3 regions of the Shewanella sp. AC34-MNA-CIBAN-0136 genome follow, and region 1 is predicted to be linked to each of the others. Evidence: predicted binding sites of a transcription regulator. Region 1 holds the regulator's gene; each other region holds the start of a gene.
The links. Region 1 encodes sigma-54, which starts transcription at its own class of promoters, with help from an activator protein. Its sites were predicted from a motif close to GTTGGCACGNNNNTNGNNT; they were not measured.

Region 1 (3,174 bases):
TTACCTTGTTCTGCAATGTTACGAACATCAACGCTAATCGCAACCAAATCATTACTGCCTTTAAGCTGGGCTAATAATGTGCCAATGAGTGGTAAAGGCAAATTATCAACACAATAATATCCTAGGTCTTCTAATACTCTCAGGGCAACGGATTTCCCTGAGCCTGAACGTCCCGATACTATAACTAGTTTCATGCAGTAATAACCTGATAAAGTTCTGTTGCGTCGTGAGTTTTACGAAGCTGTTTCAATATTTGCTTATCGCTTAACTTTTGGGCCATGCTCGATAACGTGCCTAAATGTTGTTGGCACTGGTCTGCAGGTACTAACAAAGCAAATAAAAGATCCACGGGTTGCTTATCGATTGCATCAAAGGCAATGGCTTCTTCACATTTAATAAATATCGCGATAGGGTGATCGATGGTCGTTAATCTACCATGAGGTATCGCAATGCCATTTCCTATACCTGTGCTACCCATTTTCTCTCTCGCTAACAGGCTTTCAAAAACCTCTTGCGAAGACAGGGTTGGGTACTGGGCAGCGACTAAATTGCTGATGAGTTCCAGTACTTTTTTCTTACTGCCCGGTGTGGCACAGGTAGTGCATTCCGGCTGCAGAATGGTACAAAGTTCCATCGTTAGTGTTTTGTATTCTTCTCTTTGTGTTTAATTACCTGACGGTCGAGTTTATCGATCAGGGCGTCTATTGCAGCATACATATCAGTACTTTCTGACATTGCAAAAATTTCTGCGCCATTAATGTTGATTTTGGCTTCTGCTTTTTGTTGTAATTTTTCTACATTGAGCACAACGTGTACATTATGGATCTGATCGAAGTGTCGTTCAAGCTTTGAAAATTTACTGTGGATGTATTCACGTAAAGATTCTGTTATTTCGACATGACGTCCAGTCAGACTTATTTGCATAAAAAATCCTCCATTGCCTAGTAGGTTATAAACTCTTACGTTGGTTTGAGGGCGGGATCATCATTGCTTCACGGTATTTTGCTATCGTACGACGAGCAACGTTTATGCCCTGTTCTGCCAGAAGCTGAGCCATTTTACTGTCACTCAGTGGTTTTTTCTGGTTTTCTGCGGCAACCAGCTTTTTGATAAAAGCACGAATGGCCGTTGATGAGCATTCCCCGCCATCGTCAGTACTGACATGGCTAGAGAAGAAGTATTTTAGTTCAAATAAACCTCGAGGGGTGTGCATATATTTTTGTGTGGTGACTCGTGAAATGGTCGATTCATGCATTTCTACAGCTTCAGCGATATCATTGAGCACCATAGGCTTCATGGCTTCTTCGCCATATTCAAAAAAGCCTTGCTGAAATTGCACAATGCAATTTGCCACTTTAAGTAAAGTATCATTACGGCTTTCAATACTTTTAATAAACCATTTAGCCTCTTGCAGATGGCCTCGAATAAATTGACTATCCGACGGGTTTTTACTGCCTCTAGCCATGGCTGCATATTGCTGATTAACACCAATTTTAGGCATGTTGTCTGGGTTTAACTCTACTACCCAACGGCCATTTTTCTTTAATACTGTGACATCGGGAATCACGTATTCATCATCCATGGGGGTAATTAATAAGCCCGGACGAGGATTGAGTGTCTGGATTAGAGTGATTGCGTCACGTAACTCATTTTCTTTTAGTTTTGTTTTTCGCATCAATAATCTGAAATCACGGCCAGCAATTAACTCTAAATAGCCTTTAATTAACAAACGGGCATTATCGATATGGGGTGTGTCGTTAGAGTATTGCGCTAATTGAATAAATAGGCATTCACTTAAATCACGTGCAGCAACACCCACAGGGTCAAAGTGTTGAACGCGTTTTAATACCGCTTCAACCTCATCGAGTTCCACATTTTCATCACCCATGGCTTCGAGAATATCTTCGGTACTTTGGGTTAGATAACCGCGTTCATCAATGGCATCAATAATGGCGGTGGCAATGGCGAGATCTGTGTCTGAAAATGGAGTGAGATTTTTTTGCCATTCTAAGTGTTCGTACAAACCTTCAGTAGTTTCACCTTGAAAGGGCATGTCGTCATCGCGCATGCTTGCACTGCCTGAACCTGACATAGGTGAGGCTGTGTATACTTCATCCCATGTGGTATCCATGGCTAAATCATCCATGGTTTCTTTGGTCATGGATTCTGCTATGTCGACGGTGGAAGTGTCTTTTTCGACATTAACAATACTGTTGTCACTAAAGTCTGTATCCGCTTGGTCGCGGTTTTCTTTTAAGGAGTCTTTTGCTTCAGAAAACTCATCTTCTATTTCAAGCAATGGATTTGAATCTAATGCTTGTTGGATTTCCTGCTGTAGCTCCAATGACGATAATTGCAGTAAGCGAATGGCTTGCTGCAATTGTGGGGTCATGGTTAAGTGTTGACCCATTTTAAGTTGGAGTGACGCTTTCATTTACCGCTTATCCCTAGATGATTTTCCATAAAAATGACAATCTCGAACTGTAATAGATTGCCATAAACATCAATGACATTTAACGTTGTTTAGGTATCGTTCAATGAAATGAGTTAGCTAGACTAAAAGGCCAGTAAAGTAACTATAGCTTGAATTGTTCACCTAAGTACACAGCTCGAACTTGTTGATTACTTAATATCTCATCTGGTGTGCCTTCGGCAATTAAATTACCCTGGCTAACGATATAGGCTCGCTCACAAACGTCTAGCGTTTCACGTACGTTATGGTCGGTAATTAATACCCCTAAACCGCGGTTTTTAAGTTGTTGGATGATTTTTTTAATGTCGATGACCGAAATAGGATCAACACCAGCAAAGGGCTCATCAAGCAAAATAAATTTTGGATTAGCAGCTAAAGCGCGCGCAATTTCAACACGACGACGTTCACCACCCGATAACGACATGCCTTGGCTGTCGCGTATGTGAGTAATGTGGAACTCTTCGAGTAGGTGCTCAAGCTGTTCAATACGTTGGTCTGTGCTGAGCTCTTTGCGAGTTTGCAGTACGGCCATTATGTTGTCGTAAACGGTGAGCTTGCGGAAAATACTGGCTTCTTGTGGTAAGTAACCTATACCTTTGCGGGCGCGCAAATGCATAGGATCGGCAGTAAGGTCGTCATCGTCAATCAATATTCGGCCTTTATCGCTTTTTACTAAGCCGACAACCATATAAAAGGTGGTG
Region 2 (3,174 bases), on a different contig from region 1:
AACGCGTTACGCACAAGCACAACGAGAAGTCGCTCTTGCTGTCGGCGAGCCACCTGCCACCAAAGGCTATCCACCTTCAGTATTCGCTAAGTTACCGCGTCTGGTCGAGCGAGCGGGTAATGGCGGTGCCGGACAAGGTTCAATTACCGCTTTTTATACGGTATTAACCGAAGGTGACGACCAACAAGATCCTATTGCCGATGCTTCTCGAGCAATTTTAGATGGCCATATTGTATTATCTCGTCAGCTTGCTGATTCGGGCCATTATCCCGCTATTGATGTAGAAGCATCGATTAGCCGTGTCGCGCCAATGGTGATAAGTGAAGAACATTTAGAAGCGATGCGTAAAGTTAAACAGATGTATTCGCTGTATCAGCAAAATCGCGATCTGATTTCAATTGGGGCGTACTCACAAGGCAGCGATCCTAGGATTGATAATGCCATACGCTTACAACCTGCAATGAATGCCTTTTTGCGGCAGGGGTTTAAAGACCCGGTGACGTTTGAAGAAAGCCGAGTCATGTTGACTCAAATTGCCGCACAGTGTCAGGGATAATATCAATGACTCGAACTGACCCACTACTGACGGTATTGAAGTTAGCTACCGCAGCAGAAGACCAAGCGGCATTACAGCTTAAGTCTGCGCAATTTGAAAAACAAAAACGCCAGGGGCAGTTGGACGCGCTAAACAACTATCGTTTAGATTATATGAAGCAGATGGAAGGGCACACAGGGACTACATTACGTGCTAACCAATACCATCAATTTCATCAATTTATTCGCCAAGTCGATAGCGCGATTACCCAGCAAGTTGCCGCGGTTAAAGATGCTGAAAAACAAGTCGGTTATCGTCAAATTCATTGGCAAGAAAAACAACAAAAACGCAAAGCGGTAGAGATGCTATTAAGCCAAAAAGCAACTAAAGCGATGGTGATAGAAGCTAAGCGCGAACAAAAAATGTCGGATGAATTTGCTATGCAGCAATATTTTCGCCGAAATCTTAAATAACACTACCTGCCAAATGACTCTCTAGTCCTAATATCGTTTTACGGTTAACTTTTTTCATTACTCTTTTTGTTTATTTAATCCACCGAAAAATTAACCAGTTAATGAGTATTGGCATTTAAATTGCTTAATATCAATAATTGAAATGAAAATCGTCAGCGAAGCGACAGTGAATTCCTATTTATAAGGTTTTCATGATGACCTTATTGATATAGCGAAATAAACCGTTATATGACGCATAAGGTTTGAATACTGAGCAATTTTTTAGATGACAAATAACTTAACCTTGTTTGATTGAGTGGAGTAGATTATGCAGCAGATGAGCAATATCTTACTTGGCAGTAGCAGTAAATCTGCCGATGTGAGTAAGAAGGGGAATGTACAAGATGTTGAAAATACATCATTCTTATCTGCTTTCAATCAGGCGAGTGAATCCGATCTTGTTATACGGCGCAGTGGTAATACAGCGCAGGTGTCAATGGATGCTGAAGTAGACAAAACCAGTGTTGCCTTAGCAAACGAGTTGTCTACCGAAGAAAATGCTGATGCGGAATTGATTTTTGCTCAACTTAATATGGCAGATTCATTTAATAAACGTCATTCCTCTGGCGGAAATGAATTGCCGCATGTCGATAAATCCGACGTTTATTTTGACGCAGCAGTTTCCACAGAACCTAAAAGCAATACCGTAGATGTAGATCTTCTTGAGCTTGAAGCTGATGTTTCTTCTATTAAAGATGTTCTTTCTCAGCTTAGCCCAGAAGAACTCGACAACTTAATGGCATTTGCTGATTTATCAGCACAAGATTTACAAGCTCTAGATAATCAAGATTTAAGCAAATTACTTAGTGACTTCAATTTACAAGCACAGGTTATGACTAGCAGTGATGAATCGCCTGATAGTGTGCTTAATAGTGAAGAACAGAGCCAAATTGATAAATCAGTTGCCACAAGTGTAGCTGTTCAAGGCCAAGTTAGTGCGACAAACCAGAGTTTAGCAACCGCTAAAGTCGATAAAACTGTTGCTTCTGGCGTTAGCAGTTCTGCAGCGTTAACTGCAGCTACATCAGCGATGACAATTGACCCTGAGACCATTTTAGGTGACAAAACTCGTATTGATGGCAACATCCAATTAGACACTGATAATGCCAAAGTACTAGCAAAAGCTGATTTTTCGGTGGTCCTAGATTCCTTAGCGGCAAAACGCGCCTCCGGTGATCCTTCAACCGCTGTAAATCAAACTAGTTTTGGATTCGATACTCTGGCTGACATTGGTGACACTGACAGTAAGGCGTTACAAAATCAGAGTAGTTTTACCTCGGTCCATAAAAGTGATGTTCCACAATTTCAGCTATCGTTAAGACCACAGGGAGAGCCTGGTGCTCAGATGCAAGAGATGATCCAGCGTTTTTCTCCTGTAATGAAACAGCAGTTAATAACCATGGTCAGTAATGGTATTCAACAAGCTGAAATTCGTCTTGATCCACCAGAACTTGGACATTTAACGGTTAAAATTCAAATCCAGGGCGATCAAACTCAAGTACAGTTTCATGTAGCGCAGTCGCAAACCCGCGATATAGTTGAACAAGCTATGCCTCGATTACGCGATATGCTGGCTCAAGAAGGATTGCAACTGACAGACAGCCAAGTGTCCCAAGGTGATGGTGGTAGTGAACAACCGCATGAACAATCATCTAATCAAGGTGGGGGAGACAGTCAGTTGGATGAAATTTCAGCACAAGAGGTCAGCTTGATGACAAATCCATCAAGGAGTTTACATTCAGCTATAGATTATTATGCTTAAGCAGGTAACCTATAGCAATAATATGACTTTTCAATAAAAGCTGACTACTTAGCTAAGTTTCAATATTAATCACAATGTTGATTAGGAACCAGAATGCCTGAACAAGAATTAGAATTGAATGAAGCCGCTGAAGGCGGAAAAAAAAGCAAAAAATTAGTCATCTTTGGTGGCATTGGTTTAGTGTTGGCTTTGCTTATTGGGGGCGGCGTGTGGTTTTTTATGGGCTCTGATGAACCTGAAAATACTGACTCTCAGACAGAAACAGAGACATCTACAGATGCCAAACCTATGTCGATGGAAGAAGCTAATTATGTCGGTATGCCGAGACCTTTCCTATTTAATTTGCCGGGTGTCGATCGAGCTAG
Region 3 (3,174 bases), on a different contig from region 1:
CGCTTTCACCGACAATAAGTACGTTGCTTTCGGTTACGGCAACTTTACGAATAGTACGATACAACTTGTGCATTGCCCGCGATGAACCAACCAACAAACCGTATTGGTCTAGTTCACTAGAAAATGGCTGTTGTTGTTTTGTCGATTGTGACTGCAAGTCTTGGGCAAAGTCTTCTAAGGTGTCGTTGATTGCGTCGGCATCGTAAGGCTGACGAAAATGATAACCAGCGCTTTTTGACATTAAGTAATCTAAGTTAGGATTCGGTTTACCTTCGCTTAAGAAGATGAACTCAATATCAGACATTAACGCACTGTCAGTTAACTCTGCGTATTCTAGTTGGCTTAATTGCGATAATTCAATGATCGCAACATCTATCGAGTTACTGTGCAGTTGGTCTAACCAGGGCTGGTCAACTGAACTAGCAATCTTATTAAAGTGTTGGCAACTCGGTAAGGCAAGGAGTCGTGCTTCACCTTCTTGACGACGGTGTAGATGATAAAAAAGTGTTGGACGTGGCATACCGATTCACTCCCTGTGGTGTTAAGTCTAATGTTTACCAGTGATGTCGTGTTGACAATCACCAGTGATCATTCCGTGTAATTAGGTAATTAACTCAGACCCGGACAAATTATAATAACTTTAACTATTAGAAGGTTAATTAATTTTTGCCCATGTACATGGGGTGTTCATGGTTTAGTTTTTGCTTAATAAGGTGTGCTGTACCCGTATATGTTACACAACCCATCCAACAAAGTGCCAGTAAAATTATCGAATGCAGGAGGATTTACATTGAAATCATTTACTCGAGACGAACAGGCTGAGTCCGATGTATGGCTATTGCATGAGGCTATTGATTTATGCCAGGAAGGACAACAATTTTATGTCCAAGCCACATTGGGGACCGACGATTACAACATCAAACGAATTTTTATCCACATGGCCGACATTCGAAAATGCATGCTGGATCGTTTAACACCATTGTTTAGCGTGGTGCGTTCAAGCCAAGCAAGGCCAATAGACAGTCAAACTTACCATCAACAATCCTCACATCGACACTATGCTAAGGCTGAGCAGGTTATACAGCATAAGCCGTTACCCCAAGCGATAGCGGTATTGGTTGAAACCGAACAACAGGTCTTGGCTCATTTAAAGCAAACGGCTAGAAAAACTAAAAACCAGCGTGTTGCTAGCCAACTTGCCGAAGGTATTGCTTGGCTGCAAATGAGCTGTGACACCATGAAAAACCTCTCTTTTGCTCATACTTAGCCATCGGCGACACAGAAAGCGTGTTTTAATGGATGTTAATTTGTGGCTAGCGTGTGTTTACCTGACTGACAGCATAATAGTACGGCATTAGTCATCTGTTCATTCTCTGGAGGGGTCATTTAATGCTAGAGCAGGCTATTCCGCGAATGCAATTGAGAGTCATTAATTCTCATCGCAACGATGAAAAATTTACCTAGCGTCGGTAAAAAAGTCCGATATTGTCATCTATCAGTAAGATGAAAATAACCATGAATACTTGTTAATTCATTATTAACAGATACTTATAACAATTGGCATGGTTCACGCATTGTATTCCTTGAGATTAACAACGGAGGAAAACTTTATGAACAAGACCACATTATCTGTAGTAATGAGCATTATGTTAGGTTCAATGGCATTCGGTGCAAATGCAGCACAAGATTGGCAAGATGATGCAAAAGATGCGTGGATCGATGGTAAAGCTGAAACCACACTTTTGTTAAATGCAAATCTGAACTCATTTGATATTAATACCGACGTGCATGATGGCAACGTGACCCTAACAGGTAAAGTTAACAGCAGTGTTGATAAGTCACTTGCTGGAGAGTTAATTAGAAGCTTAGATGGCGTGAAAGACGTTAACAATGAGCTTTCGGTGATGAAGCAGTACAGTGATGAAGACAGCAAGGATTTAAGTGACTCACTCACAGATTCGAAAGTTGCTACTGTAGTGAAAACCCGATTATTATTCTCTGCTGACGTGTCAGGTTCCGATATTAACGTCGATGTCGCTAATGGCGTAGTGACATTAAAAGGCACAGTGTCGAGTGATGCAGAACGTGATTTAGCCTTAGCCATCGCTAGAAACACCGATGACGTAAAAGATGTAGTCGATGAGTTACGTGTAACAGGATAATCTATTCGGTTATACTCAAACCAGCCTTTGGGCTGGTTTTTTTATGCCTAAAAAGCATGTGTAGCACTTAATACCAATCTCATTAAATATCTGATCAGTTCAGAGTCTCTCAGGTTTTTTAATTCAAGGCGCATTGATGTAGAAATGGCTGTTCCCTTTTAAATCGATGCAACACAGAAGTGGAATACCTGAGAGACTCCATTCTGGCGGGTTTCAAAGTACTTTATGCTGCGTTAGATGTTTTCAAAATAGAATCACTATTCGCTTCAATCATCTGCCTTTCCTACAGTACTTTGAACTCCCGCTGAAAGATCACATATTTAATAGGATTGGTATAACTTATGGATGCATTTTTCTGTGACAAACCATGTGATAAAACCGCTGTTAAATGTCATGCCGTGGTTGGCTTTGGCTAGTGTTGTGTTACTGCTATCCGGCTGTGGTAATGTGTTGTGCCAAGCGCAAACCGATAAAGAAGTGGATCCCCTCAAGCAATATGAAGCCCAAAAGCGTTGTGAACAGTTGGTAGATAAGCATATGGACAATAGCTATCGTGATGGACGTGATGACAATATGCCGTTATTACAAGAGTCGATAGCCAATAATACCTATAGTGATTAATGCTGTTTCATTCAGAATGGTTCAAGCAATTTCTTACCTATCTATTGACGGTCTTATTCGTTCTACTTTGCGTAGGCTTTTTTCTTATCAGAAACCTGACTGATGTTAATTACCTTTATGTTGAACACCTCTGTAGAGAAAGCTGGGTTTAACGCAGTCGTATTAATAGATAATTGTTTGTTTCAAGGCCCGCTTACTGAGCTTAAGTCTTGTCGTAAACATGTTTAGGTTGTGTATATAGATGATGGGTTGATACGGAAATTGATCATTAAATAATTAATTTAGTAGAACAATTTATAGGTAAAAGCACATGTTTTTGTTTGTTCGCAACTAAAGTTAGCCGACTGGTCTATTCTTAGTTATCCTATCACTAAAAAGGGAGGCTAAATGA

Region 2: the regulator sigma-54 is predicted to act here: its motif matches at 1,116-1,134, upstream of AAEY94_RS01010 (flagellar hook-length control protein FliK).
Region 3: the regulator sigma-54 is predicted to act here: its motif matches at 1,557-1,575, upstream of AAEY94_RS07505 (BON domain-containing protein).

What each region holds. Positions count from the first base shown of each region.
Region 1 is NZ_JBEOPJ010000023.1:4,063-7,236, forward strand. Features, by position in the region: gene rapZ (RNase adapter RapZ) at 1-194, opposite strand, end outside; gene ptsN (PTS IIA-like nitrogen regulatory protein PtsN) at 191-634, opposite strand; gene hpf (ribosome hibernation promoting factor) at 637-924, opposite strand; gene AAEY94_RS18385 (RNA polymerase factor sigma-54) at 950-2,434, opposite strand; gene lptB (LPS export ABC transporter ATP-binding protein) at 2,577-3,174, opposite strand, start outside.
Region 2 is NZ_JBEOPJ010000001.1:237,490-240,663, reverse strand. Features, by position in the region: gene fliI (flagellar protein export ATPase FliI) at 1-556, shown strand, start outside; gene fliJ (flagellar export protein FliJ) at 562-1,008, shown strand; gene AAEY94_RS01010 (flagellar hook-length control protein FliK) at 1,316-2,809, shown strand; gene fliL (flagellar basal body-associated protein FliL) at 2,903-3,174, shown strand, end outside.
Region 3 is NZ_JBEOPJ010000006.1:28,987-32,160, forward strand. Features, by position in the region: gene AAEY94_RS07495 (sigma-54 interaction domain-containing protein) at 1-520, opposite strand, end outside; gene AAEY94_RS07500 (glutamyl-tRNA reductase) at 791-1,267, shown strand; gene AAEY94_RS07505 (BON domain-containing protein) at 1,611-2,162, shown strand; gene AAEY94_RS07510 (hypothetical protein) at 2,520-2,783, shown strand; gene AAEY94_RS07515 (TetR/AcrR family transcriptional regulator) at 3,171-3,174, shown strand, end outside.